Linked DNA regions of Orrella dioscoreae. The protein of the gene in region 2 interacts with the protein of the main gene of each other region in a pairwise test. Links are inferred from orthologs where the notes say so. Each region holds a gene or a part of one and is shown on either strand. Other genes may lie near its edges. The genes, in order: nuoG and ODI_RS17160.

The links.
Region 1: the proteins of ODI_RS17160 (region 2) and nuoG interact in binary tests that used the Escherichia coli proteins (3 or more experiments, as listed by UniProt). The link is inferred for Orrella dioscoreae from one-to-one orthologs.

Annotation. Positions count from the first base shown.
Region 1 is NZ_LT907988.1:1,465,831-1,478,590, forward strand. What follows is about bases 8,245-11,307. They hold nuoG (NADH-quinone oxidoreductase subunit NuoG), read left to right. Parts: upstream 8,245-8,643; coding sequence 8,644-10,971; downstream 10,972-11,307. Other genes in these bases: nuoF (NADH-quinone oxidoreductase subunit NuoF), read left to right, coding at 8,245-8,626; nuoH (NADH-quinone oxidoreductase subunit NuoH), read left to right, coding at 10,971-11,307. Outside these bases: ODI_RS06810 (diacylglycerol/lipid kinase family protein), read left to right, coding at 1-585; ODI_RS06815 (metallophosphoesterase family protein), read left to right, coding at 582-1,439; ODI_RS06820 (phosphatase PAP2 family protein), read left to right, coding at 1,454-2,188; ODI_RS06825 (porin), read left to right, coding at 2,437-3,552; ODI_RS06830 (NADH-quinone oxidoreductase subunit A), read left to right, coding at 3,897-4,256; ODI_RS06835 (NuoB/complex I 20 kDa subunit family protein), read left to right, coding at 4,295-4,771; ODI_RS06840 (NADH-quinone oxidoreductase subunit C), read left to right, coding at 4,840-5,460; ODI_RS06845 (NADH-quinone oxidoreductase subunit D), read left to right, coding at 5,462-6,715; NADH-quinone oxidoreductase subunit NuoE, read left to right, coding at 6,753-7,247; more of nuoF, read left to right, coding at 7,244-8,244; more of nuoH, read left to right, coding at 11,308-12,044; NADH-quinone oxidoreductase subunit NuoI, read left to right, coding at 12,071-12,559; ODI_RS06875 (NADH-quinone oxidoreductase subunit J), read left to right, coding at 12,577-12,760. UniProt on the Escherichia coli protein: NDH-1 shuttles electrons from NADH, via FMN and iron-sulfur (Fe-S) centers, to quinones in the respiratory chain. The immediate electron acceptor for the enzyme in this species is believed to be ubiquinone.
Region 2 is NZ_LT907988.1:3,700,061-3,716,609, reverse strand. What follows is about bases 5,506-8,289. They hold ODI_RS17160 (formate dehydrogenase subunit gamma), read right to left. Parts: upstream 7,292-8,289; coding sequence 6,719-7,291; downstream 5,506-6,718. Other genes in these bases: ODI_RS17155 (substrate-binding domain-containing protein), read left to right, coding at 7,464-8,289; ODI_RS17165 (formate dehydrogenase beta subunit), read right to left, coding at 5,506-6,722. In the rest of the region: ODI_RS17185 (OFA family MFS transporter), read right to left, coding at 1-889; ODI_RS17180 (formate dehydrogenase subunit delta), read right to left, coding at 1,017-1,265; formate dehydrogenase accessory sulfurtransferase FdhD, read right to left, coding at 1,307-2,170; fdhF (formate dehydrogenase subunit alpha), read right to left, coding at 2,192-5,068; more of ODI_RS17165, read right to left, coding at 5,118-5,505; more of ODI_RS17155, read left to right, coding at 8,290-8,552; GTP 3',8-cyclase MoaA, read left to right, coding at 8,627-9,736; molybdenum cofactor guanylyltransferase MobA, read left to right, coding at 9,743-10,321; ODI_RS17140 (LysR family transcriptional regulator), read right to left, coding at 10,332-11,231; ODI_RS17135 (Bug family tripartite tricarboxylate transporter substrate binding protein), read left to right, coding at 11,418-12,437; ODI_RS17130 (NAD(P)-dependent oxidoreductase), read left to right, coding at 12,473-13,384; ODI_RS17125 (GntR family transcriptional regulator), read right to left, coding at 13,414-14,121; araD (L-arabinonate dehydratase), read left to right, coding at 14,280-16,022; ODI_RS17115 (ribonuclease activity regulator RraA), read left to right, coding at 16,039-16,549. UniProt on the Escherichia coli protein: NDH-1 shuttles electrons from NADH, via FMN and iron-sulfur (Fe-S) centers, to quinones in the respiratory chain. The immediate electron acceptor for the enzyme in this species is believed to be ubiquinone.

The DNA.
Region 1 (12,760 bases), 2.2 Mb from region 2 along the record:
GCGCACATCGTTCCCGTGCAGGTGGGCACGCTCAATGGCCGTGCATTCCTGGTGAATGCCAGTGTCGGCCTGTATCCGCAATTGCTGGAAGACCGCGAGGCCTACAAGCAGCGTTATGGCCGCAGCCGCTTCGTGGCCTTGATCTCGGGCCTGGTCACCTTGCTGCAGCGGCCGCGCCAGTTGAGGCTGGAGCTGGTGAAGGACGGCGAGCTGCGCGAGTTGCGCACGCCGACGCTGGTCGTGGGCAACAACCCGCTGCAGCTCGAACAGCTGGGTTTCACGGAGGGCGAGATCCTGCGGCGAGGCGGCCTGGTGGCCATGAGCCCCAAGCCTGTCGGCACGCTGGCGCTCTACGGCATGATCCTGCTGGGCATGCTGAGCCGCCTGGGCCGCGCGGAAAACGTCGTCAGCTTCGGCTTCCATGAACTGCGCGTGAAACTGCGCAAGGAAGGGCGCCGCAATCGCCACAAGGTGGCGATGGATGGCGAGATCTTCCATATGGATGCGCCCTTGGTGTACCGCGTCGCCGAGCACAAGCTGCCCTTGCTGGTGCCGCGTGACATCGACCCGGCGGACCGCGCATGACGTCTGTCCTGCATCTGAGCGATCCGCACTTCGGCACCGAGCAACCCGCGGTGGTTGATGCCCTGGTGGGGCTGGTCCGCGCCTGTCAGCCTGAACTGGTGCTGCTGGGCGGGGACATCACCCAGCGCGCCCGCAGCGCGCAGTTCGCCGCCGCCCGCCGTTTCGTCGACCGACTGGCCGTACCCACGCTGGTGGTGCCCGGCAATCACGACATTCCGCTCTTCAATATCGTGGCCCGGCTGCTGGATCCTTATGGAAACTACCGGCGCGCATTCGGACCGGATCGCGAGCCTGTCTATTCCTCGGACACGCTGCTGGCCATCGGCGTGGATTCCACGCGGCCGCAGCGGCACAAGAACGGCTATGTCTCGTCCCGCCAGATCGAGCGCGTGGCGCGCCTGCTGGATGGCGCGCGCCCAGGCCAGTTGCGCATCGTGCTGATGCACCATCCATTGGTGGCAGCCGTGGAGAGCGATCAGGTGAATCTGGCGGGGGGGCGCGAGAACGCCATGCGCGTGTGGTCGCAAGCCGGCGCCGACTTGCTGCTGGGCGGACATATCCACCTGCCGTATGTGGCGCCGCTGCCCGCACGCATCAACCAGCAGGGCACCTGGGCCGTGCAGGCCGGCACGGCGGTGTCGCAGCGGATACGCGGTGGCGTGCCCAATTCCGTGAACATCATCGACTGGGCGCCCGAACGCACGCGCGCCTCCGTTTGTCGTGTGCAGCGCTGGGACTACCTCGTCAGCGCGAACTCCTTCGTTCCCGCCGCAGAGCACGAACTGGCACTGTCGCGCCAGGCGTGGCGCGTGGCCGAGCCTGATCCGCTGGGCGTCGCGCTCGGCTACCACTGACGGGGAGGCCTGGAATGGCGTGGGCCGAGTTGCTGGGCAGGCACCCGGGCATCGTGCTGTTTGCCTGGCTGGCAGCGGGCGCGAGCGTTGGCGCGCTGGCGGCGTGGCGACTGGGGCAGGGTGGCAGCAGGTCCAAATTGATATGGGCTGGCGCCGGGGGGGCGATATTCGCCGTGCTGGCGGTCGGGCAGGGTGGCGCGGCATCCAGGCAGGTGGCCTTCGACGCGGCACTGGCGGCGTCGCTGGCGCAGCATGCCCCAGCGCCCCTGCTCGAGGGCCTGGCGTTGTTCACGACCCTGGGTGACCGGAACTTCCTCATCGGCCTGGGGGCGGCGGTGCTCCTGGTGCTGTTGTGGCGCCGGCGCTGGAAGGACGCCGGCGTGTGGGTCGCCGCCACGGCCGTTGCGGGTTATCTCAATACCTTCCTGAAAGCGAGTTTCGCCCGGGTACGTCCCGAGCATGTGCACGGGTTCGCCGAGGCGCATGGCTGGAGCTTCCCGAGCGGGCATGCCACCGGGGCGCTGTCGGTCTACGGCATGCTGGCCTGGTTGTTGCTGCGGACCGTGCCCGGCAACTGGCGCCTGCCCGTCGCCGGGCTGGCAGGGATGCTGGTCGCCGCCATCGGCTACAGCCGGGTGGTGCTGCAGGTGCATTATTTCAGCGACGTCTTGGCTGCTTACGCCGTGACCGGCGCATGGTTGCTGGCATGTGTGCTGGTGTCGCAGCGGGAATATCAGGGACGAATCTGAGGGCGCGCCAATCTTGCCTATGAAGCAAGGTTGCCGGGTAAACCCTCGCAATTCCCAATTTGTCCCCCTTTGATGTTGCACGAACCCAACAACCTGGCACTGTTCTGCGACTTTTCCGGCGCAGAACATAGCCACGCCAGAGGATTTTTGATGCAATAGCTTCAACTTCCCTTCGCGGAGTTAGCGGGGTAGCGGGTTTGATGATCTACCCGATGCTCCAGTCACTCAAATCTTCGGAGATTTCTTAAATGAAAAAGACTCTGCTCGCCGCCGCCGTGCTGGCCGGCTTCGCTGGTGCCGCCCAAGCGGAAACCTCGGTGACCCTGTACGGTATCGTTGACGTTGGCGTCGGCTACCAGCAAGTCAAGGGTGGTGGACTGGAAAAGGCTTCGCGCACCGGTCTGATCGATGGCACCCAAAGCGGTTCGCGCTGGGGCCTGCGTGGCTCGGAAGACCTGGGTGACGGTCTGCGCGCCATCTTCACGCTGGAAAGCGGCTTCAACTCGCGTACCGGCCGCTCGGGCCAAGGCGGCCGCCTGTTCGGTCGTCAAGCCACCCTGGGCCTGGCTTCGGACAACTGGGGTACGCTGACCGTCGGTCGTCAAACCAACGTGTCGTCGGACTTCTTCGGCCCGATCGATCCGTTCGCCGCTTCCTACGGTCAATCGCACATTGGTTCGTCCTTCGGTCAAACCGCCACGCTGCGCTATGACAACGCCGTCAAGTACCTGACCCCCAGCTTCGGTGGCTTCCAGGTCGGCGCGCTGTACTCCTTTGATATTGCCGATGGCGATACCTCCGAATTCCAGACCAACCGTAAGGATCGTGCCATCAACGCCGGCGTGCGTTATGTCAACGGCCCCCTGAACGTTGCTGCTTCGTATGACCGCATCAACGGCAACTCGGCTCTGGCCCGTGGCAGCGATCGCATCAACGCGTGGCTGGTCGGCGGTACGTACGACTTCGAAGTGGTCAAGCTGGCTTTGGCCTACGGCCAATCGAAGGACGGCTGGATCGGTTCGGCTGCTCCTAGCCTGCAAGGCGGCTACACCATCGACGGTACGGGCTTCAACTCGAACGTCTACAACGACGGCCTGAAGGTCAAGTCGTACCTGGTTGGTCTGTCGGCCCCCGTGGGCCCCGGCAGCCTGTTCGGTTCGTGGCAGCGTGCTGACCCCAACGAGTCGGTCTCGAACGGTGCCGGCACTGCCGACGCCACCCAGAACGTCTACAGCCTGGGCTACACCTACGACCTGTCCAAGCGCACCAACGTGTACGCTTACGGTTCGTACGCCAAGAACTACGCGTTCCTGGACGACGTCAAGAGCACCGCTGTCGGCGTGGGCCTGCGTCACCGCTTCTAATCGGTCAGCGCGGCATCTGCCGCGCCTGCCGAGCCCGGTCCTCGTGGCCGGGTCGAAGCCTGATCGGGCTGGGCCTTCGGGCCCGCTCAAGAAAGCCACCTCTTCGGAGGTGGCTTTTTCATTTGCCTGTTCGATCTGTTGGGGCGGCGTGGCGGGCGTGGGAACTGTCTTGTCCGTGGAACGGTGTGTCTTGCGGACATGGCTGTGTCGCCGATCAACCGGATGGTGGCGGTCGTGGGGAATAAGCGCCACGCAGGCTGTCTGTTCGTCAGCCTTCGGTCAGGTGCTTGAGACTTCACGAATGCTACAATCTATAAGTTTGCGCACTTGTCGGAAGTTCCTGGATGAACCTGCACCAATACTTTCCCGTCCTGCTATTCATCGTGGTGGCAACCCTCATGGGGTTCGGCCTTCTCCTGGCAGGTGCGGCCATCGGTCCGCGCAAGCCCTATGCGGAAAAGCTCTCCCCCTACGAATGCGGCTTCGAGGCCTTCGAAGACTCGCGCATGAAGTTCGATGTGCGCTATTACCTCGTCGCCATCCTGTTCATTCTTTTCGACCTGGAAATCGCCTTCCTGTTCCCCTGGGCCATTGCGCAGGGCGAGTTGGGCATGGTCGGCTTCGGGACGGTCATGGTGTTCCTCGCCGTGCTCACCGTCGGCTTCATCTACGAATGGAAAAAGGGCGCGCTGGACTGGGAGTGATCCCGCCGCGTTCCTGAGTCAGCGAGACAGAGACAGCTATGGCCATAGACGGCATCCTCAAGCAAGGCTTTATCACCACCAACGCCGACAAGTTCATCAACTGGGCGAAGACCGGTTCGATGTGGCCCATGACCTTCGGTCTGGCCTGTTGCGCGGTCGAGATGATGCATGCCGGCGCAGCCCGGTATGACCTCGACCAGTTCGGCATCATTTTCCGCCCCAGTCCGCGCCAGTCGGACCTGATGATCGTGGCAGGCACCCTGTGCAACAAGATGGGTCCCGCGCTGCGCAAGGTCTACGACCAGATGCCCGAGCCGCGCTGGGTCGTGTCCATGGGTTCCTGTGCGAACGGTGGTGGCTACTACCACTACTCGTACTCGGTGGTTCGCGGTTGCGACCGCATTGTCCCTGTCGACGTCTACGTGCCGGGTTGCCCGCCCACGGCCGAGGCGCTGGTCTACGGCTTGCTGCAGATGCAGAACAAGATCCGCAAGACCAACACCATCGCCCGCTGAGCGTGCCGCGGGCCATCGCGGCCCGCCGCCTCAGCTAGGCCTCATCGCTTGTAACGACGATACATGACATGACCCGGCTAGAAACCCTGCAAAACAATCTGCAAGCCGCCTTCGGCGACGCGGTGTCCCTGACCCTAGCGCTGGGCGAGCTCACGCTGACCGTGCCCGCCGAAAGCTGGGTGCCCGTCGCGACCCGCCTGCGCGACGAATCCAGCCTGCGCTTCGAGACCTGTGTGGACCTCTGTGGCGTCGACTACTCCACGTATGGCGTGGGCAAGGTCGGTGATCCCCAGGGCACGGCGCCTGCCTATCCCGGCCGCTACGCGGTCGTGATCCACCTGCTGTCCGTCACGCACAACTGGCGCCTGCGCGTGCGCACCTTCACCCCCTCGTCGGAATTCCCCGTGCTGGCGTCGCTGACCAGCGTGTGGCCCGGCGTGAACTGGTTCGAGCGCGAAGCGTTCGATCTGTACGGCGTGGTCTTCGAGGGCCACGACGACCTGCGTCGCATCCTGACCGACTACGGCTTCATCGGCCATCCGTTCCGCAAGGACTTCCCGCTGTCGGGCAACGTCGAAATGCGCTACGACCCCGAGCAGAAGCGCGTGCTGTACCAGCCGGTCACCATCGAACCCAGGGAAATCACCCCGCGCATCATCCGCGAGGACAGCTACGGGATAGGTCGCTGAGATGTCTGAAATCAAGAACTACACGCTGAACTTCGGCCCGCAGCACCCGGCCGCCCACGGCGTGCTCCGTCTGGTGCTGGAACTGGATGGCGAAGTCATCCAGCGCGCCGACCCGCACATCGGCCTGCTGCATCGCGGCACCGAGAAGCTGGCCGAGCACAAGACCTTCATCCAGGCGCTGCCCTACATGGACCGCCTGGACTACGTGTCCATGATGTGCAACGAGCACGCCTACGTCATGGCCATCGAGAAGCTGCTGGGCATCGAAGCCCCGCTGCGGGCGCAATACATCCGCGTGATGTTCGATGAAATCACGCGCATCCTGAACCACCTCATGTCGCTGGGTTCGCACGCGCTGGACGTGGGCGCCATGGCGGTGTTCCTGTATGCCTTCCGCGAGCGTGAAGACCTGATGGACTGCTACGAAGCGGTCTCGGGCGCGCGCATGCACGCGGCCTACTACCGTCCGGGCGGCGTCTATCGCGACCTGCCCGACACGATGGCCCAGCACCAGAACAGCAAGTACCGCAGCGAAAAGGAAATGCGCGTCATGAACGACGCGCGTTCGGGCTCGCTGCTGGACTTCATCGAAGACTTCACCAACCGCTTCCCCGCCTGTGTCGACGAGTACGAGACGCTGCTCACCGACAACCGCATCTGGAAGCAGCGCCTGGTGGGCATCGGCGTGGTCGATCCCGATCGCGCCAAGGCCCTGGGCTTCACCGGCCCCATGCTGCGTGGCTCGGGCATCGCCTGGGACCTGCGCAAGATGCAGCCCTACGAAGTCTATGACCTGATGGACTTCGACGTGCCCGTGGGCGTGAACGGCGACTGCTATGACCGCTACCTGGTCCGCGTGGCCGAAATGCGCCAGAGCAACCGCATCATCCGCCAGTGCATCGAGTGGCTGCGCAACAATCCCGGCCCGGTCATGACGGACAACCACAAGGTCGCGCCGCCCAAGCGCACCGGCATGAAGTCCACCATGGAAGAGCTGATCCACCACTTCAAGCTGTACACCGAAGGGTTCCACGTGCCGCCCGGCGAGGCCTATGCCGCCGTCGAGCATCCCAAGGGCGAGTTCGGCATCTACCTGGTGGCCGACGGCGCGAATAAGCCGTACCGCCTGAAGATACGTGCCCCGGGTTTCGCGCACTTGCAGTCGCTGGATGAGATGGCGCGCGGTCACATGATCGCCGACGCCGTGACCATCATCGGCACGCAGGACATCGTATTCGGCGAGATCGACCGCTAAGGCGGCCGGCTCGCACCGTTATTTTCGGATTCAAATCATGCTGCTCTCCGAACAGGCCTACCAGAAGATCGACAGGGAACTCGCCAAGTTCCCCGCCGAGCAGAGACAGTCCGCCATCATGGCGTCGCTGGGCATTGCTCAGGTCGAAGCCGGCTGGGTCTCGCCCGAGGTGATCGAGGACGTCGCCAACTACCTGGGCGTGCCGCCCATTGCCGTCCAGGAAGTCGCCACGTTCTACAACATGTTCGACGTGCGTCCGGTCGGCAAGATCAAGATCTCGGTCTGCACCAACCTGCCCTGTGCCTTGCGCGACGGTGAAAAGACCGCCGACCTGCTGAAGAAGAAGCTGGGCATCGGTTTCCGCGAAACCACGGCCGATGGCCTGTTCTCGCTGGTCGAAGGCGAGTGCATGGGCGCCTGCGGCGATTCCCCGGTGCTGCTGGTGAACAACCGCCATATGTGCGTGCGCATGTCCGAGGAACGCATCGACGCCATGCTCGACGATCTGAAAGCCCAAGGCGCTTCACTATGACTACGCTCGATCTCCAACGTTTCGACCTGCGCAACTACTCGCAGGGCCTGGCCCCCGATCCGGCAGGCAACGATGCCGCCCGCACCATGTGCTTCCATGATCGCCACATCTCGCCGCAGATCATGGCGGGCCTGGACGGCGACAACTGGGGCCTGCAGGAATACGTCAAGCGCGGTGGCTACGAGGCCCTGCGCAAGATCCTGACCACGGGCATGAAGCCCGAGGACGTCATTGCCGAGGTGAAGGCCTCGGGCCTGCGCGGCCGTGGCGGCGCGGGCTTCCCGACCGGCCTGAAGTGGAGCTTCATGCCGCGCGGCTTCCCCGGCCAGAAGTACCTCGTCTGCAATTCCGACGAAGGCGAACCGGGCACGTTCAAGGATCGCGACATCCTGCGCTTCAACCCGCACATCGTGATCGAGGGCATGGCCATCGCGGCCTACGCGATGGGCATCAACGTGGGCTACAACTACATCCACGGCGAAATCTTCGAGGTGTACGAGCGCTTCGAAGCGGCGCTGGAGGAAGCCCGCGCCGGCGGCTTCCTGGGCAAGGGCATCCTGGGCTCGGAATTCGATTTCCAGCTGCATGCCTTCCATGGCTATGGCGCCTACATCTGTGGCGAGGAAACCGCGCTGCTCGAATCGCTGGAAGGCAAGAAGGGCCAGCCGCGCTTCAAGCCGCCTTTCCCCGCCAGCTTCGGCCTGTACGGCAAGCCCACCACGATCAACAACACCGAGACCTTCGCGGCGGTGCCCTGGATCATCCGCAACAGCGGCGCGGCCTACCTCGAAATCGGCAAGCCCAACAACGGCGGCACCAAGCTGTTCTCGGTGTCGGGCGACGTCGAGCGTCCGGGCAACTACGAGATCCCGCTGGGCACGCCGTTCTCCAAGCTGCTGGAACTGGCCGGCGGCATGCGCGGCGGCAAGAAGCTGAAGGCAGTCATCCCCGGCGGTTCCAGCGCGCCGGTGCTGCCCGCGCACATCATCATGGACTGCACCATGGACTACGACAGCATCGCCAAGGCTGGCTCGATGCTGGGGTCGGGCGCGGTCATCGTGATGGACGAGACGCGTTGCATGGTCAAGTCGCTGCAGCGCCTGTCGTACTTCTATTTCGAGGAAAGCTGCGGCCAGTGCACGCCGTGCCGGGAAGGCACGGGCTGGCTCTATCGCATGGTCAACCGGATCGAGAACGGCCAGGGCCGCCAGGAAGACCTGGACCTGCTGGACTCGGTGGCCGGCAACATCATGGGCCGCACCATCTGCGCGCTGGGCGACGCCGCCGCGATGCCGGTGCGTGGCTTCCTGAAGCACTATCGCGACGAATTCGCACACCACATCGAGCACAAGTGCTGTGTGGTGCCGAAGTACCTGTAAAGGTTGGACGAGAGATCATGGTTGAACTGACCATCGACGGCAATAAGGTCGAAGTACCCGAAGGCAGCATGGTGATGCATGCCGCCCACAAGCTCGGGGTGTACGTACCGCATTTCTGCTATCACAAGAAACTGTCCATCGCGGCCAACTGCCGCATGTGCCTGGTCGACGTGGAAAAGGCGCCCAAGGCATTGCCCGCCTGCGCCACTCCCGCGACCAACGGCATGGTGGTGCACACCGCTTCCGAGCGCGCCGTGTCCGCCCAGAAGAGCGTGATGGAGTTCCTGCTCATCAATCACCCGCTGGATTGCCCGATCTGTGACCAGGGCGGCGAGTGCCAGTTGCAGGACATCGCCGTGGGTTACGGCGGCTCGTCGTCGCGCTACAACGAAGAAAAGCGCGTGGTGTTCCACAAGGACCTGGGCCCGCTGGTCTCGGCCGAGGAAATGTCGCGCTGCATCCACTGCACCCGCTGCGTGCGTTTCGGCCAGGAAGTGGCCGGCGTGATGGAGCTGGGCATGGTGGGCCGCGGTGAACACTCCGAGATCACCACGTTCGTGGGCCGTTCGGTCGAGTCCGAGCTGTCCGGCAACATGATCGACCTCTGCCCGGTCGGCGCGCTGACCTCCAAGCCGTTCCGCTACCAGGCCCGCACCTGGGAACTGGCGCGCCGCCGCAGCGTCAGCCCGCATGACAGCCTGGGCGCCAACCTGGTCGTCCAGGTCAAGGGCGAGCGTGTGCTGCGCGTGGTGCCCTTCGAGAACGATGCCGTCAACGAGTGCTGGATCAGCGACCGTGACCGCTTTTCGTACGAAGGCCTGCACGAAGACCGCCTGACCGCCCCGATGGTGCGCAGCTGTGATGGGCAGTGGCGCGAAGTGTCGTGGAGCGAAGCGCTGCAATCCGTCGCCCAGGGCCTGACCCGCGTGCGTGACAGCTTCGGCGCCGGCCAGATCGGCGCGCTTGCCACTGAATACGCCACGACTGAAGAGTTCTCGCTGCTGGCCCGCCTGACGCGCGCGCTGGGTTCCGAGAACATCGATTTCCGCCTGCGCCAGACCGATGCGTCCTTCGACGCCGCCCGTGCTGGCGTGCCGTGGCTGGGCATGGCCGTGTCCGACCTCGACACCGTCGACTGCGTGCTGGTCGTGGGTTCCGTCCTGCGCAAGGACCACCCGCTGATCGCCCAGCGCCTGCGCCAGGCCGCCAAGCGCGGCGCGCGCATCCTGCTGGTCGACACGCTGGCCGACGATCCGCTGCTGCCGGTCGCCGCCCGCCTGACCGTGGCGCCTTCGGCGCTGCCGCGCGCGCTGGCCGAGATCGGCGCGGCGCTGGCTGCCCTGAAGTCCACGGAAACGCCGGCTGCCTTCGCCGCGGTCGAGCCGAGCGAGGCTGCCCGCAAGATCGCCGAATTCCTGGCTGCCGGCACGCAGACCGCCGTGCTGCTGGGCAACCAGGCCGTCGCCGCGCCCGAGGCCAGCCTGCTGGCCGCCAACGCCCGCCACCTGGCCGATGCCGTGGCCGCGCGTTTCGGTTTCCTGACCGCCGGCGGCAACACGCTGGGCGGTTACCTGGCCGGCGCCGTGCCGGGGCAGGGCGGCAAGGGCGCGCAGGCCATGCTGGCCGAGCCGCTGAAGGCCTATGTCGTGCTGCACGCCGAACCGCTGCTGGATGCCGACAACGGCGCCCAGGCCGTGGAGGCGCTGAAGGCCGCGCAGTTCTCGGTGGCGCTCACGCCTTACCGTTCTTCGGCCGAACAATGGGCCGACGTCATGCTGCCGGTGGCGCCGTTCACCGAGACCTCCGGCACGTTCATCAACGCCCAGGGCCTGGCGCAAAGCTTCAAGGGCACGGTTGCGCCCCTGGGCCAGACGCGTCCGGCCTGGAAGGTGCTGCGCGTGCTGGGCAACGTGCTGCAACTGCAGGGCTTCGACGACGAAACCTCCGAGGGCGTGCGTGACGCCGCGCTGGTGGGGGGCATCGAAGGCCGCCTGTCCAACGACGTCAAGGCCGCGCTCGGCGTGGGCAAGCCCGCGCAGGGCGGGCTGGAACGCGCCGCGGATCTCCCGATCTACCGCAGCGACGCCATCGTGCGCCGCGCCCCTTCGCTGCAGGCAACCGCGTCCTCGCGCGCGCCCCAGGCGAAGGTCAACGCCGCCACCCTGGCCAAGCTCGGCCTGGAGGCCGGCCAGGCTGTGCGGGTGGCGTCGGCGCAAGGCAGCGTGACGCTGCCGCTGGCGGTGGACAACAACGTGGCGGACGGCGCGGTGCGCGTCGCGGCCGGTTTCGAGCAGACTGCGGCACTGGGTAGCGCCTTCGGTCAACTGACGGTGGAGCGTGCCTGATGGAATGGCTCAACGTTCTTGAAAGCCAAGGCGTGGCGTTGCTGGGCCCGACGGCCTGGCTGGTGGTGTGGACGGTCGTCAAGATCCTGATCATCGCCGTGCCCATCATCCTGTGCGTGGCCTATCTCACGTACTGGGAACGCAAGATGATCGGTTTCATGCACGTGCGCCTCGGGCCCACGCGCGTGGGCTATCGCGGCCTGCTGCAGCCCTTCGCCGACGTCTTCAAGCTGCTGACCAAGGAAGTCATCGTCCCCAGCCAGGCCAACAAGGTCCTGTACATCCTGGCGCCGGTGGTCACCCTGATGCCGGCGCTGGCCGCCTGGGCGGTGGTGCCTTTCGGTCCGGAAGCGGTGCTGGCCAACGTCAATGCCGGCCTGCTGTACATCATGGCCATCACCTCCATCGGCGTCTACGGCGTCATCGTGGCGGGCTGGGCCTCCAACTCGAAGTACGCCCTGCTGGCGGCGCTGCGCGCCTCGGCCCAGATGGTGTCCTACGAGCTGGCCATCGGCTTCGTGCTGGTGGTGGTGCTGCTGGTGTCGGGCAGCCTGAACATGAACGAGATCGTGCTGGGCCAAGGCCGCGGCTGGTTCGCCGAGCGCGGCATCACCTTCCTGTCCTGGAACTGGCTGCCGCTGCTGCCGCTCTTCGTCATCTACGTGATCTCGGCCGTGGCCGAAACCAACCGCCACCCCTTCGACGTGGTGGAAGGCGAATCGGAAATCGTGGCCGGCCACATGGTCGAGTACTCGGGCATGGCCTTCGCCCTGTTCTTCCTGGGTGAATACGCCAACATGATCCTGTTGTCGGCCCTGGCCTCGATCATGTTCCTGGGCGGCTGGATGGCGCCCGTGGACATCGCGCCGCTGAACTGGATCCCGGGCTGGATCTGGCTGGGCCTGAAAACCTTCTTCGTCGTGTCCCTGTTCATCTGGTTCCGCGCATCGTTCCCGCGTTACCGCTATGACCAGATCATGCGTCTGGGTTGGAAGATCTTCATCCCACTGACGGGCGTCTGGCTCGTGGTGGTGGCGATCTGGATGCAGACGCCCTGGAACATCTGGCACTGAAGCGACCGAGCACAAAGGCAAGAGTTATGGAAGCGATCAAGGATTTCTTCGGCAGCCTGATGCTGACCGAACTGCTCAAGGGCATGCGCCTGACGGGCAAGTATTTCTTCAAGCGCAAGGTCACCTTGCGCTACCCGGTGGAAAAGACCCCGACTTCGCCGCGGTTCCGCGGCCTGCACGCGCTGCGCCGTTATCCCAACGGCGAAGAGCGTTGCATCGCCTGCAAGCTGTGCGAAGCCGTCTGTCCGGCCGTGGCCATCACGATCGAGTCGGACGTGCGTGACGACGGCACCCGCCGCACCACGCGCTATGACATCGACCTGACCAAGTGCATCTTCTGCGGCTTCTGCGAGGAAAGCTGCCCGGTGGATTCCATCGTCGAGACGCACATCCACGAATACCACGGCGAGAAGCGCGGCGACCTGTACTTCACGAAGGACATGCTGCTGGCGGTCGGTGATCGCTACGAGAACGAAATCGCCCAGCGTCGCGCAGCCGACGCGCCTTATCGCTGATCGCAGGCCGACACGACATGACATTCACCACCATCCTGTTCTACGTGCTGGCCCTGGTGCTGGTCTACGCGGCGTTCCGCGTGATCACCGCCACCAGCCCGGTCACCGCCGTGCTCCACCTGATCCTGGTGTTCTTCAACGCCGCCATGATCTGGATGCTGCTCGGCGCCGAGTTCCTGGCCCTGCTGCTCGTCGTCGTCT
Region 2 (16,549 bases):
CCAGGATGCCGATGCCCGCCGTCACGTTCAGGCACAGCACGCCCCAGACCAGCCAGAACTGGGGAATGCCCCAGACGCGCTTCACGTGCACGTGGCCCTTGGTGATCATGGCGTTGTTGACCTGCGAGGCCGGCGGCGTCCAGCCTTCGGGCTTCCAGCCGGTGGGCGGCACGCGGTAGCCCATGGCGCCGGACATCATGAACACGAAGTAGATGATGGCCATGGCCAGGAAGGTCTGCCAGACGCCGACCGAGTCGGGCGTGGCGAAGTGGCGCATCAGCACGTCGGCCAGCGGCGCGCCGATCATGGCGCCGCCGCCGAAGCCCATGATGGCCATGCCGGTGGCCATGCCCCGCTTGTCGGGGAACCATTTGATGAGCGTACTGACCGGTGAGATATAGCCCAGCCCGAGCCCGATGCCCCCGATGACCCCCGATCCGAGCCACAGCATCCACATCTGGTGCAGATAGACGCCCAGCGCGGAAATCAGCAGGCCGCCGCACCAGCACACCGCCGACACGACGCCGGCCTTGCGCGGGCCGGCGCGTTCCAGCCAGCCGCCCCACAGGGCCGCCGAGCAGCCCAGCAGCACGAAGAAGAGCGTGTACATCCACCCCATCGTGGAGATCTTCCAGTCGCAGGACGTGGTGAAGAGCTCGGCCACGAGGCTCATGTCGGCCGGGCAGGCCAGCGGCGCCGCGCCGCCCACGGCCTTGGACAGCGGCAGCCAGAACACGGAAAAGCCATAGGCCATGCCGATGCAAAGGTGGATGGCGAGGGCGGCTGGCGGCACCAGCCAGCGGTTGAAGCCCGGTCCTGCGATGGTTCTTTCCTTGTCCAGGAAGCCCGCCGACGGCGGGATCCCCAGGGTACTGGTCGCTGTGTTCATGCTGTCTCCTCGGACGTATCGTGTACCGATGTCTGATTTTGTGTTGTCACTGCGGGTGTTGCCAGGAAAGCGAGCGTCGCCTGGGGGCGGCGCGGGTGGAAACGGGGAAGGCCATGGTCGCGCCGGCTCAGGCCGCGGGCCGCAGGCGCTCGAGGTTGTCGGTGATAGCGCGGTGGACGTTCTCGCGCAGTTGCACGTCGCCGTCGCGGCCGTCGGGGTGGGAGGCCAGGAAATCCAGCAGGGCGTGGCGCATGCGCGGCTCCCAGAACTTCTGGATGTGGTTGGTGATGCCCTCCTGGGCCTCCGCCTGGTCGGGCATGGCGCCGAAGAAATCGCCGATGCGGTTGGCCATGCGGATCAGGTTGGGGATATCCATGCTGCTGTCTCCGGCGGTGTCGTTGTTGTGGGTGTGTGGATTCAGGGCGCCAGGCGCACGCGTTCCGGATGGGCATACACCGTGCAGTCGGCGTCACGCAGGAAGCCGACCAGCGTCAGGCCCGCGTCCTCGGCCAGCCGCGCGGCCAGCGCCGTGGGGGCGGACACCGCGGCCAGCAAGGGGGCGCCCGACCAGGCGGCCTTCTGCACCATCTCGAAACTGGCCCGGCTGGACACCACGATGAAGCCTGCCGAGGCCGCCATGCCTGCGCGGGCCAGGCCGCCCACCAGCTTGTCCAGCGCGTTGTGGCGGCCCACGTCTTCGCGCACCAGGCGCACGTTGCCCTGGGCGTCGGCCCAGGCGGCGGCATGGGTGGCGCCGGTGATCTCGTGCAGCGCCTGGCGTGCGCGCATGGCGCGTTGGGCCGCGCGCACGGCCTCCAGCGAAATGGGCTGGCCCGCGGACACGGGCCGCACGGACCGCAGCACCTCGGGCAGGGTCTCCACGCCGCACAGGCCGCAGCCGGTGCGCCCCGCCATGGCCCGGCGCCGGTCCTTCAGGCGCGCGAAGCTGGCGCTGGAGACTTCCAGCGCGACGACCACGCCGCCGCTTTCCTCGCGCAGGCTCAGGTCGCGCACGTCCTGAAGGCTGTCGACGATGCCCTCGGTCAGCGAAAAGCCGAGCGCGAAGTCTTCCAGGTCGGCGGGCGTGGCCAGCAGCGTGGCGTGGCTGATGCCGTTGTATTCCAGCGCGACGGGGGTTTCCTCGGCCAGCGTGTCCGTCAGCGTCTCGCGCACCGCCACGCCGCCCCGGATCCGCAGGACGGGCAGGGTGGCGTGGGTGGCAAGGGCGTGCGTCTCGTTGGCGTCGAGTACGTCGGGCGTGCCGGTGGCGGCGCTGGGCATGGGGGCGAGGTCCTGGTGGGCTTACTTCCCGGCGGGCACGACGTCGGACTCGCGGGCCCGTTCGCGCAACAGCTTCTGCTGGATGTCGGTGAAGCGGGACCACTTGCGCTGCCAATCGGAAGGCTGCGACACGCGCATGACCTGCACGGCCGTGACCTTGTATTCGGGGCAGTTGGTCGCCCAGTCGGAGCTGTCCGTGGTGACCACGTTGGCGCCGGACTCGGGAAAATGGAAGGTGGTGTATACCACGCCCGGTTGCACCCGATCCGTCAGGGTCGCGCGCAGCACGGTCTCGCCCGAGCGGCTTTGCACGCCGACCCAATCGCCTTCCGCCACGCCGCGGTCCTCGGCATCCTGCGGGTGGATTTCCAGCACGTCCTCGGCATGCCACATGACGTTGGGCGTGCGCCGCGTCTGCGCGCCCACGTTGTATTGGGACAGGATGCGCCCGGTGGTGAGCAGCAGCGGGAACTTGCGGGTGGAGCGCTCGTCCGAGGGCACGTACTGCGTGACCAGGAAGCGGCCCTTGCCGCGCACGAAGGCGTCCACGTGCATGATGGGCGTGCCTTCGGGGGCCGCGTCATTGCAGGGCCACTGGATGCTGCCCATTTTTTCCAGCTTGGCGTAGGACACGCCGGTGAAGGTCGGGGTCAGCCGCGCGATCTCGTCCATGATTTCGCTGGGATGGGTGTAGTTCATGGGATAACCCAGCGCGTTGGACAGCGCCATCGTCACTTCCCAGTCGGCCAGGCCGTTGCGCGGCTCCATGACCTTGCGCACGCGCGAGATGCGCCGTTCCGCGTTGGTGAAGGTGCCGTCCTTTTCCAGGAAGGACGAACCCGGCAGGAAGACGTGGGCGTACTTCGCGGTTTCGTTCAGGAACAGGTCCTGCACCACGATGCACTCCATGGCCGACAGCGCCGCGGCCACGTGCTGGGTGTTGGGGTCGGACTGCACGATGTCCTCGCCCTGGCAGTACAGGCCCTTGAAGGTCCCGCCCAGCGCGGCGTCGAACATGTTGGGGATGCGCAGGCCCGGCTCGGGTTGCAGCGTGACGTTCCAGGCTTCCTCGAACTGCTTGCGCACCACGTTGTCGGAAATGTGGCGGTAGCCCGGCAGTTCGTGCGGGAACGAGCCCATGTCGCAGGAGCCCTGCACGTTGTTCTGGCCGCGCAGCGGGTTCACGCCCACGCCTTCGCGGCCGACGTTGCCGGTGGCCATGGCCAGGTTGGCGATGGCCATGACGGTGGTGGAGCCCTGGCTGTGCTCGGTCACGCCCAGGCCGTAATAGATGGCGCCGTTGCCCTGGGTGGCGAAGAGCCGCGCGGCGCCGCGCACCGCCTGGGCCGGCACGCCCGTGACTTCGGCGCTGGCTTCGGGGGAATTCTCGGCGCGCGAGACGAACTCGCGCCATTCGTTGAAGGACTTGGGGTCGCAGCGCTCGGCCACGTAGGCCTCGTCGATCAGGCCCTCGGTGGCGATGACGTGCGCCAGCGCGGTCAGCAGCGCCACGTTGGTGCCTGGCCGCACTTGCAGGTGGTAGTCGGCCTTGATGTGCGGCGAGCTGACCAGTTCGATGCGGCGCGGGTCGATGACGATGAGGCGCGCGCCCTGGCGCAGGCGCTTCTTCAGGCGCGAGGCGAACACCGGGTGGCCGCTGCTGGGGTTGGCGCCCATGACGATGACCACGTCGGTCTTCATGACCGAGTCGAAGGTCTGCGTGCCGGCGGATTCGCCCAGCGTCTGCTTCAGGCCATAGCCGGTGGGCGAGTGGCAGACCCGCGCGCAGGTGTCGACGTTGTTGGTGTTGAAGGCGGCGCGGATCAGCTTCTGCACCAGCCAGGTTTCCTCGTTGGTGCAGCGCGAGGAGGTGATGCCGCCCACGGCGTCGCGGCCATAGCGGCCCTGGATGCGGCGGAACTCGCTGGCGGCGTACTGGATGGCCTCTTCCCACGACACTTCGCGCCACGGGTCGGAGATGTTCTTGCGGATCATGGGGTTCAGCACGCGTTCCTTGTGCGTGGTGTAGCCCCAGGCGAATCGTCCCTTCACGCAGGAGTGGCCGCGATTGGCCTTGCCGTCCTTCCACGGCGTCATGCGCACGACTTCCTGGCCCTTCATCTCGGCCTTGAAGCCGCAGCCCACGCCGCAATAGGCGCAGGTGGTGAGCACGGCGTGTTCGGCCTGGCCCAGTTCGATGACGGATTTTTCCTGCAGCGTCGACGTCGGACAGGCCTGCACGCAGGCGCCGCAGGACACGCATTCGCTTTGCAGGAAGGGCTCGTCCTGGCCCGGCGAGACGCGCGAGCCGAAGCCGCGGCCCGAGATCGTCAGCGCGAAGGTGCCCTGGGTTTCCTCGCAGGCGCGCACGCAGCGGTTGCAGACGATGCACTTGGTGTCGTCGTAGCTGAAATACGGATTGGAGTCATCGACCGTGCTGGTCAGGTGGTTGGCGCCTTCGTAGCCATAGCGCACGTTGCGCAGGCCCACGACGCCGGCCATGTCCTGCAGCTCGCAGTCGCCGTTGGCCGGGCAGGTCAGGCAGTCCAGCGGATGGTCCGAGATGTACAGCTCCATGACGCCGCGGCGCAGCGCGTGCAGCTTGGCGTTCTCGGTGACCACTTCCATGCCTTCCTCGGCCGGGGTGGTACAGGACGCCGGATAGCCGCGGCGGCCTTCGATCTGCACCAGGCACAGGCGGCAGGAGCCGAAGGCGTCCAGGCTGTCGGTGGCGCATAGCTTGGGAATGTTGATGCCGGCCAGCGCGGCCGCGCGCATCACCGACGTGCCTTCGGGCACGGTGATGGCCTGGCCGTCGATGATCAGCGTGACGGTGTTGGCGGACTCCGCCTCGGGGGTGCCGAGATCGCGTTCGCGCTTGATGACGGTTTCCAGCATGGTTGTCTCCTTGCCGGCCTTTCCTGGCCCGGACGGTATGGATGGGGGCCTAGGCCGCGTGCGCGTCCTGGTCTGCCGGCGCGCGCACGCCGAAGTCTTCGGGGAAATGGTTGAGCGCCGAGAGCACGGGGTAGGGCGTCATGCCGCCCAGCGCGCACAGGGACCCGCCCAGCATGGTGTCGCAGAGGTCGCGCAGCAGTTCGACGTTCTGCTCGCGCTGGCGCCCGTCGCGGATCTTGTCGATGACCTCGGCCCCGCGCGTGGAGCCGATCCGACAGGGCGTGCACTTGCCACAGGACTCCACGGCGCAGAAGGTCATGGCGTAGCGCGCCATGTGCGCCATGTCGACGGTGTCGTCGAACGCGACCAGGCCGCCGTGTCCCACCATGGCCGAAATCTTCTGGTAGGCCTCGTAGTCCAGCGGCACGTCCCATTGCGATTCAGGCAGGTAGGCGCCCAGCGGGCCGCCGACCTGCACCGCGCGCAGGGGCCGGCCCGAGGCGCTGCCGCCGCCATAGTCGTAGAGCAGTTCGCGCAGGGTCAGGCCGAAGGCCTTTTCCACCAGGCCGCCCTGCTTCAGGTTGCCGGCCAGCTGGAAGGGCAGGGTGCCGTGCGAGCGGCCCACGCCGTAATCGCGGTAATAGGCCGCGCCGCGCGCCAGGATGGTGGGCACCGAGGCCAGCGTGATGACGTTGTTGATGACGGTGGGCTTGCCGAAGAGCCCCTTGATGGCGGGCAGCGGCGGCTTGGCGCGGACCACGCCGCGCTTGCCCTCCAGGCTTTCCAGCAGCGAGGTTTCCTCGCCGCAGATATAGGCGCCCGCGCCGACGCGCACTTCCAGGTCGAAGGTGCGGCCGCTGCCATGGATGTCCTTGCCCAGCCAGCCCACGTCACGGGCGCGGGTGATGGCCTGCTGCAGCGCGGCGATGGCGTGCGGGTACTCCGAGCGCACATACAGGTAGCCGGAGGTGGCGCCCACAGCCAGGCCGGCGATGGTCATGCCTTCGATCAGGACGTAGGGGTCGCCTTCCATCAGCAGGCGGTCCGAGAACGTGCCCGAGTCGCCTTCGTCGGCGTTGCAGACGATGTACTTCCGCGCGCCGCCGGCGGCCAGCACCGTCTTCCACTTGATGCCGGCGGGGAAGGCCGCGCCGCCACGGCCGCGCAGGCCGGATTGCGTGACTTCCTCGACGATCTGCTCGGGCGTCATGGACAGCGCCCGGCGCAGGCCTTCAAGGCCGCCGTGCGCCGCGTAGTCATGCAGCGACAGCGGATCGGTGATGCCCACGCGGGCGAAGGTCAGGCGCTCCTGCTTCTTCAGATAGGGAATGTCTTCGGTCTGGCCGTGGCACAGCGCATGCGCCTTGCCTTGCAGCCAGCCGGCCTCGAACAGGCCCGCCACGTCCTCGGGCTCGACCGGGCCGTAGGCCACGCGGCCGTCCGGCGTTGCCACCTCGACCAGCGTTTCCAGCCATAGCAGGCCACGCGAGCCGTTGCGCACGATGTCGACGGACAGCCCACGTTGCTGCGCTTCCTGTTCGATGGCGTTCGCCACGGCATCGGCGCCCACGGCCAGCGCCGCGGCATCGCGGGGCACATACAGCGTGACGGTGGATTCGCGCGGGGCGGCGGGGAAGGTGAGCGGGGCGCTCATGATTGCACTCCCTGCATCAGCCGGTTGAATTTCTCGGTGGTGACGCGGGCGTGCGGCTGGCCGTCGATCATCACGGAGGGCGACTGGGCGCACAGGCCCAGGCAGTACACGGGTTCCAGCGTGACGGCGCCGTCCGCGGAGGTCTCGTGGAAATCGCAGCCCAGCTGTTTTCTCGCGTGGTCGGCAAGCTGCTCGCCGCCACGCGATTGACAGGCCTCGGACCGACAGATTTCCACCACGTGGCGCCCGGCGGGCTTGCTGCGGAAGTGCGGATAGAAGGTGATGACCCCGTGCACCTCGGCCCGCGAACGATTCAGCGCGTCGGCCACGACCTGCACGGTTTCGGGCGGGATGCAGCCCAGTTCGTGCTGGATGGCGTGCAGGATGGGCAGCAGGGCGCCGGGCTGGTCCTTGTAAAGGCCCACGATGCGCGCGGCGGCAATCTGGGTGGCCTGGTCGGACGGAACGCTGTGCAGCGGGTCGGTGCCGCGTGCCGCGCCTGTCGATGCCAGGTCGATGCTGGCCTTGCGAATGGGCGCGCCAGCGCCGGGTTGGCCGGTGACTGACATGTCTGGCTCCTTGTGCCTATCGTCCTGCGCCGGGCCGGGGCGGTTTGCCTTGCCGGGCTGCATGACGATGGTTATTATGTCTCCAGGAACATATTATTAATCGCATCGCCGTCTGGCGGTTCCTGTGCCGACTACTCTAATCCGGGTTTTTGGCCGCTTCAATAAGAATTAAATGACATATAAATTCCGCATCGGCCTGCGCCCCGCGTGGTTGCTCGGCTCGGATGGTGAACAAGGGGTTTCCCTGCAGGAAGTGCTGGCGTTGCTGGCGGCCATCGATGCCACCGGCCACATCGCCGGCGCCTGCAAGGCCTGTGGCCTGTCCTACCGGCACGGCTGGGGGGTGTTGCGCAAATTCGAAGAAAGCTTCGGCACGGCGCTGCTCATCACCAAGCGCCGCCAGGGCACGCAGCTGTCGCCGTTCGCGCAACGCCTGCTGTGGGCCAACCGCCGCATCGAGGCGCGCCTGATGCCGACGCTGGAGAGCATGGCGTCCGAGCTGCAGGAAGAGCTGGAGCGCCTGCTGCCGCAAGGCGAGCCGCACGTGCGCCTGCACGCCAGCCACGGCTTCGCGGTGGAGGCCCTGATGCATCACATGAGCGGAAGCGGCCACGCGCCCGGCATGGAATTGCGCTACCGCACGGCCATCGAGGCGCTGGCGTCGCTGGAGCGCCACGAATGCGACCTGGCGGGCTTCCAGGTGCCGCTGGGCGAATTCGAGGCGCCGATCATGGCGCGCTATGCGCAGTGGCTGGACGTCGACAACTACCGCCTGATCCACCTTGCCGTGCGCAACACCGGGCTGTTCGTCGAGCCGGGCAATCCCAAGAACATCCGGGGCATCACGGACCTGGCGCGCCCGGACGTGCGCTTCGTGAACCGCCAGATCGGTTCCAGCACGCGCTACCTGGTCAGCCTGCTGCTGGAACGCGCGGGCATTCCCATCAGCGCGGTGCAGGGCTACGAGACCAACGAATTCACGCACATGGCCATTGCCGCCCACATCGCCAGCGGCATGGCCGACACCGGCGTGGGCGTCGAGACGGCGGCCTGCCGCTTCGGCCTGGCATTCATTCCGCTGGTGCGCGAGCGCTATTTCTTTGCGGTGCATCAATCCAGCCTGGCGCAGCCGGCCATGCAGGAACTGTTGCGCCTGATGCGCAGTCCAGAGTTCGTGGGCTACCTGCGGCAGCTGGTGGGTTACGATGCGCGCCACACCGGCGAGCTGCAGACCTTCGAGCAGGCTTTCGGCAGAGGGTGACACGCCGCGCCCGGACACCTCTGGCGACAGGGGCTTTCGGGCGCGGCCGCCCCCCGCGATCTAACATCCCTCCAATGAGCAAAGTCATCTTCCTGGCACGCGACACCCCTGCCGCCCCGTCCTACGCGGGCGCGGCGCGGCATGCGCCCGCGCCGGGCGTGACGCCGCTCGATGCGCGGGGACGGCCCTTGCGCGACCTGCGCATCTCGGTGACCGACCGCTGCAATTTCCGTTGCGGCTACTGCATGCCACGCGACGTCTTCGACGCGAACTACCAGTTCCTGCCGCATGCCGACATGCTCACCTTCGAGGAAATCGCCCGGCTGGCCAGCCATTTCGTGGACCTGGGCGTGGAGAAGATCCGCCTGACGGGCGGCGAGCCGCTGATGCGCCGCAACCTGGATGCGCTGGTGGGCATGCTGGCCGAATTGCGCACGCCGGCAGGCAAGCCCCTGGACCTGACGCTGACCACCAACGGCATCCTGCTCGCGCGCCGCGCGCGGGCGCTGCGCGCGGCGGGCCTGACGCGCGTGTCGGTCAGCCTGGACGCGCTGGACCCGGTGCTGTTTCGCCGGATGAGCGATGCCGATTTCTCGCCTGATGACGTGCTGCGCGGCATCGACGCGGCGGCGGAGGCGGGCCTGGCCCCCTTGAAGGTCAACATGGTGGTGCGGCGCGGGCTGAACGATCACCAGATCCTGCCCATGGCGCGGCGCTTCCGGCATTCCGGCCACGTCCTGCGCTTCATCGAATACATGGACGTGGGCAACACGAATGGCTGGAACCTGGCCGAGGTGGTGCCGGGCGCCGAGGTGCTGGCGCGCATCGGCGCGGAACATCCGCTCTCGCCGCTGTCGGCGCATTACGCCGGCGAGGTGGCCGAGCGCTGGGCCTACGACGACGGCGCGGGCGAGATCGGCGTCATCACCAGCGTCACGCACGCGTTCTGTGGCGACTGCAACCGGGCGCGCCTGTCGCCCGAAGGCAGGCTCTATACCTGTCTGTTCGCCTCGCAGGGGCACGACCTGCGAGGCCCGCTGCGTCAAGGCGCGGACCCGGACCAGTTGCGCGGCCTGCTGGCGAGCCTGTGGGGCGGGCGCACCGATGCCTATTCCGAGTTGCGCGGCCGGGCCGAGGCGCCCGCTGGCGAGCGTCGCATCGAAATGAGCTACATCGGCGGCTGACACTTCATGCGCGAGACCCTCACCGGCTTGATCCTGGCGGGCGGACAAGGCCTGCGCATGGGCGCGCGCGACAAGGGCCTGCTGGCCTGGCGCGGCCAGCCGCTGGTCGCGCACGTGTGCGCGGGCCTGCGGCCGCAGGTCGATGGCCTCTTGATCAGCGCGAATCGCAACCTGGCGGACTACGCCGCCTATGGCACGGTGGTGCCGGATGATCCCGTGCTGGGGAGTTACCAGGGGCCGCTGGCGGGGCTCGCGTCGGCCCTGCCGGTCGCGCCCGCGGGCTGGGTGCTGACCTGGGCCTGCGACATGCCGCGGGTGCCGGCCGACCTGGCCAGCCGCCTGCTGCAGGCGGCGCAAGCCGCGCACGCGCCGCTTGCCGTGGCGGCCACGCAAGGCCGTTGGCAGCCCGTGTGCATGCTGGCCGCCACCACCCTGTTGCCCGGCCTGCTGGACTACCTGTCGCGCGGCGAACGCCGCGTGCAAGGGTGGCTGCGCGAGGCCGGCGCCGTGGCGATGGATTTCGACGACCAGGCCGAGGCTTTCGACAACCTCAATACGCCCGAGGATCTCGCGCGCGAGGGCTGAGCGCCCGTCTTCACCACAGCGGGTGCGGCACGCTGAAGTCCGCCACCTGCACCACCCGTTCACGCAGGGCCGCCAGGGCCGGCCGGATGTCGTCGCGCCGCCACTGGAAGGAGTAGTGCAGCGCACGCAAAGGCGGGTCGCTGTCCAGGACCGCCACCGCGCCGCGCTCCACCAGCGGTTTCAGCCAGCCTTCCGGAAAGAAGCTCACGCCGATGCCTGCGCGCACCAGTCCCGCGATGGCGGACATGTTGTTGCAGACGAGGCGGCGCGGCACGGCCAGCGTGTTGGCGCTGAGCCAGGCATCGAAGAGGCGGGTGGAGCCGGCCGCGGGCGGCATGGTGATCACGGGAACGTCCTGCAGCACTTCGGCCGTGATGATCCGTCGGCCCCGCAGCAGCTCGGGCGCGCCAGCCCAGCCATAGCGCACCTCGGCGATGGTGTGCGAGGCAATGGCATTGTGCGAGGACCAGCCGGCCACCACGGCGAAATCCAGTTCGCCGCTGGTCAGCCGGCTTTCCAGCGCCTGGCCCATGTCCACTTGCGGTTCCAGTTGCAGCGCCGGGAAGTCCTCCCGGCAGCGCGCCACGAAGCGCGGCAGCCAGGTCATGGCCGCGAGTTCTCCCAGGCCGAAGCGGCACAGGCCTTGCAGCGGATCGTCCTGGCCCACGGCGGCGCGCGCCGCGTCGGCGGCGGCCAGCATGTCCCGCGCACGCGGCAGCAGCAGCTTGCCCGCGGCGGTCAGCGCGGACCGGTGTCCGGCGCGATCGAAGAGTGTCCGGCCCAGCGTCTGTTCCAGTTCGGCGATGCGCTTGGAAAGCGAGGACTGCGAGAGATGCAATTGCGCGGCCGCGACCGCGAAGCTGGCCGAGGTGGCGGCGGCATAGAAGGCTTCCAGCTGCTTGAGGGTCATCGTTGTCTCTTGGTGTGGCCGCGGCCCCGGCGTGCAGGCCGTCTGGGCGCGTTCTTGTGTTCGATAAAAGCGATGAAAGCCTTGCGGAATTTATCACTTTCTACCGTCCCCCAGCCTTGCTAGAGTTGCCCGACAAGCTGGGGCGCACCGACGCACCTGGCGAATAACCATAAGACGGAGACAGACATGATTCGCATCCAGCAAGGCGCGGCGCGTGCCGGGCATTTCCTTTCATTGTCGTGGCGCAGCGTCCGGTTGGCGGGGGCCGGCGCGGGCATGGCGGCGCTGCTGGGGGCAGCGCCCGCGGCCGCGCAGGACTGGACGCCGCAACGGTCCATCGAGATCGTGGTGGGCTTTGCGCCGGGCGGCTCGGCCGACCAGATCGCGCGACAGCTGTCCAATGCGGTGAAGGACACGTTCCCGGTGCCCGTGGTGGTGGTGAATCGGCCCGGCGCGGCCGGCGCGCTGGCCGCGCAGCAGATCGCGCAGGCCAAGCCCGACGGCTACCAGCTCTTCGTGGGCGGCGGCAGCGAGACGACCTCGGTGGGCAATCACCAGAAGCTCTCGTACGACCCGCGCAAGGACTTCACGCCGGTGCTGAAAGTGGCGCGCCTGCCCTCGGTGCTGGCCGTGAAGGCGGACTCGCCGCACCAGACCATGCAGTCGATCATCGAGCAGGCGAAGAAAGCGCCGGGTTCGCTGTCCTATGGCTCGACGGGCGAGGGCAGCCTGTTCCACTCCACCATGCTGGTGTTCCAGGCCAAGAGCGGGCTGAATTTCCTGCACGTGCCCTACAAGGGCGCCGCCGATTCGCTGCTGGCGCTGGCGGGCGGGCAGGTCGACATGGCCTTCGGTGCGCCCGAGGAGGTGATGGGCCTCATCAACGGCGGGCGCATCAAGCCGGTGGCTGTGTTCTCCGACAAGCGCGTGCCGGCCTTTCCCGACGTGCCCACCGTGACCGAGCTGGGCTACCCGGTGGCGCTGGACAACATGAAGGGCCTGATGGCGCCTGCCGGTTTGCCCGAGCCCGTCTATCGCACGCTGCATGACGCGTTCAAGGCCGCGCTGGATACGCCGGCCTGGAAGGGTTTCACCGAGAAGACGGGCCTCATGACCGACTATGCCGACGGCCCCGCCTTCCAGCAGCAGATCGACGCGGGCTATGAACTCATCGGTGATTCGCTGCGCACCCTGCCCAAACCCTGATCCCCCCCAACCTTGCACAAGGAGCCTGGCACACGATGTCTGCGACTCAATCCTCTTCCCCTGTCCGCGTCGGCTTCATCGGCCTGGGCGTGATGGGGCGCGGCATGGCCGGTTCGCTGTTGCGCGCCGGGCATGCCGTGACCGTCTTCAACCGCAATGCCCAGGCCATGCCGCCGCTGGTCGAGCAGGGTGCCCAGGCCGCCGACAGCATCGCGGCGCTGGGTGCGTCATGCCGCGTGGTCTTCCTGTGCCTGTCCGATACCGCGGCGGTCGAGGCCGTGCTGTTCGGCGAGGGCGGACTGGCCCAGGCGTTGGCCGCGGGCAGCACGGTGATCGACACCAGCACCATCAGCGCGCCCGCGACGCGCGGCTTCGCGGCGCGGCTGGCCGAGCGCGGCGTGGCCATGCTGGATTCGCCGGTGAGCGGCGGCCAGCAGGGCGCGGCCACCGGCAGCCTGAGCTGCATGGTGGGAGGCGACGCGGCGGTCTTCGAGGCCTGCCTGCCTTATCTGCAGGCCATCGGGTCGAAGGTGGCGCACGTGGGCGGCGTCGGCGCGGGCCAGGTGGTGAAGGCCTGCAACCAGGTCGCGGTCACGGGTGTCATGCTGGGCGTGGCCGAGGCGTTCGCGCTGGCGCGCCGCCACGACGTCCCGCCCGCCGTGGTGCGCGAGGCCCTGCTGGGCGGCGCCGCGCGCAGCATGGTGCTGGAGAAGAATGCGCTGCGCCTGATCGAGCGGGACTTCCAGCCGGGCTTCAAGGCCGAACTGATGCGCAAGGACCTGCGGCTGGCCTTGCAGGCCGGACAGGACCGGGGCGTCTTCATGCCCGGCGCCGCGCTCATCGCGCAACTGCTGGAAGGCGTGTGCAGCGCAGGGGAAGGCAGCCTGGACTGGAGTGCGTTGGGCAAGCTGGTGGAGACCTTGTCGGGCGTGGACGAGCAGGCCTGACAGGCTGGGCTGACAGCGCCGCCCGGTGCTTACTTCGCCGGGCGTGTCACATACTGCGGATAGCGTTCGCAGATGTCGTCGACGTGGCTGAGCGTGCCGGACAGGTGCTCGCGCAAGGCTGTCTGCGCGGCGGCGGCATTGCCTGACACCAGCGCGCCGACGATGCGGCGGTGATCACGCAGGATGCGCTGCGCCTGGCCGGCCTCGGGCAGGTGCAGGTGGCGCAGGCGGCGCACGTGGCCGCTGTAGCGCTGCTCCAGTTCCCACAGGGCGGTCACCCCCGCGGCCTCGTGCATCTCGCGGTGGAAGGCCTGGTCCGACACGATGAAGTCCGCGTAGCGCGCCGCCTGCAGGCAGGCTTCCTGCGTGGCGATGTGCGCGTTCAGCCTTGCGGCCAGCGCGGGATCCTGCCTGCCGGCGAGTTCATGGACGATTTCCAGCTCCAGCGCGCGGCGCAGGAAGTGCGCCTGGCGCGCGGCCGCCACGTCGATGCGGCTGACGACGGTGGTGTGCTGGGGAAAGATGTCGACCAGGCCTTCATCGCGCAACTGGATGAGGGCGTCGCGGATGGGCGTCTGGCTCAAGCCGAACTGCTCGGCCAGTTCCGGGCGCGAGAGCACGGTGCCGGGCTCGAGCGCCAGCGACAGGATCAGTTCGCGGAGTTTTTCCACCACCTGCGGGGCGGCATGGCGGGAACGGTCCAGGTGCAGGTCGACGGGCAGGGTGTCCAGCTTCATTCAGGCAATCTCGAAGGCAGCACATTGTAGGCTGGGCGCGCGGGCGCCCCAGCATTGACGCACTAATATATTAGTGTTTTACTTCGAAAAAGACGGCCACCCAGCCGGAAAAATCCCTGGCACCGCCAGGACATGCCACACACGGAGACAGGCATTCCATGAGCGACGCTCCCCGCAAGGACCCCGCCACGCTGCGCAGCGCGCGCTGGTTCGCCCCCGACGACCTGCGCAGTTCGGGGCACCGGTCCCGCACCATGCAGATGGGGTACGCGCCTGAAGAGTGGATGGGCAAGCCCATCATCGCCATCCTCAACACCTGGTCCGACGCCAACCCCTGCCACGCGCACTTCAAGCATCGCGTCGAGGACGTCAAGCGCGGCATCCTGCAGGCGGGCGGCTTTCCGCTGGAGCTGCCGGCGCTGTCGTTGTCGGAAAGCTATGTGAAGCCGACCACCATGCTGTATCGCAACATGCTGGCGATGGAGGCGGAGGAATTGCTGCGCTCGCATCCGGTGGACGGCGCGGTGCTGATGGGCGGCTGCGACAAGACCACGCCGGGCCTGGTGATGGGCGCGCTCAGCATGGGCCTGCCCATGATCTACCTGCCCGCCGGCCCCATGCTGCGCGGCAACTACCGCGGCCAGTACCTGGGCTCGGGCTCGGACGCGTGGAAGTTCTGGGACGACCGGCGCGCGGGCCTGATGTCGGCGCAGGAGTGGACGGAGGCCGAGGGCGGCATCGCGCGCTCGTATGGACATTGCATGACCATGGGCACGGCCAGCACCATGACCGCCATTGCCGAGGCGATGGGCCTGACCCTGCCGGGCGCCAGCTCGATTCCGGCGCCGGACGCCAACCACATCCGCATGGCCTCGGCCGTGGGGCGCCGCATCGTGGAGATGGTGCATGAAGACCTGACGCCGAACCGGATCGTGACGGCCGCCGCCGTGGGCAATGCCGTGGCCGTGGCCATGGCCACCGGCTGTTCGACCAATGCCGTGGTGCACCTGGTGGCCATGGCGCGGCGCGCGGGCGTGCCGCTCACGCTCGACGACCTGGATGCGGCCAGCCGGCACGTCCCCGTGCTGGCCAACATCCGGCCCACCGGCACGCAGTACCTGATGGAAGACTTCTATTACGCGGGCGGGCTGCGCGCGCTGATGGCCAAGATGGGCGACAAGCTCGACCTGACGGCCATGACGGTCAGCGGGCAACCCCTGGGCGACACCTTGGCGGGCGCGCGTTGCTACAACGACGACGTCATCCGCGGCCTGGACAACCCCATCTATCGAGAAGGCTCGCTGGCCGTGTTGAAGGGCAACCTGGCGCCGGACGGCGCGGTCATCAAGCCCGCGGCCTGTGATCCGCGTTTCCATCGCCATGAAGGTCCGGCGCTGGTCTTCGACAGCTATCCCGAGATGAAGGCCGCGGTCGAGGACGAGGACCTGGACATCACCCCCGACCATGTCATGGTCCTGCGCGGCGCCGGCCCGCAGGGCGGACCGGGCATGCCCGAGTGGGGCATGCTGCCCATGCCCAAGGCGCTGCTCAAGCAGGGCCATCGCGACATGCTGCGCCTGTCGGACGCACGCATGAGCGGCACGAGCTACGGCGCCTGCGTGCTGCACGTGGCGCCCGAGTCGCATGTGGGCGGACCGCTGGCCCTGCTGCGCACGGGCGACATCGTGCGGCTGGACCTGCCCGCCCGCCGGCTGGACATGCTGGTGGACGAGGCCGAGCTGGCGCGCCGCCGCGCGGCCTGGACGCCGCCTGCCGCCAAGACGGGGCGCGGTTATGGCTGGATGTTCGCGCGCCACGTGGCGCAGGCCGACAGCGGCGCCGACTTCGATTTCCTGACCACCGACTTCGGCCCGCCCGTCGCCGAACCCGACATCTACTGACTGCCACGGAATCCGCATGAGCTCCCACCCGCTTTCCCCGCAAACCCGCGACGCCCTGTCCCGCGTGTCCACCGCCACCCTGTCCACGGCCTTGTTCAAGCGCGGCCTGCGCAACCAGTGCATCCAGGACGTGCTGCCACTGAATCCCGGCCTGCCCAACATGGTCGGACCGGCCTATACCCTGCGCTACATCCCGGCGCGCGAGGACCTGAACACCATCAAGGTGTTCGAGAACCCCGAGCACCCGCAACGCAAGGCGGTCGAGCAGTGCCCCGCCGGCGGCGTCATGGTGATAGACAGCCGCAAGGACGCGCGCGCGGCCTCGGCGGGCGGCATCCTGGTCACCCGCCTCATGCAGCGCGGCGTGGCGGGCGTGGTCACGGACGGCGGCTTTCGCGACTCCGCCGAGATCGCCACGCTGGCCATCCCGGCCTATCACCACCGGCCCGCCGCACCCACCAACCTGTGCCTGCACCAGGCCATCGACATCAACCTGCCGATCGCCTGCGGCGACGTGGCGGTGTTCC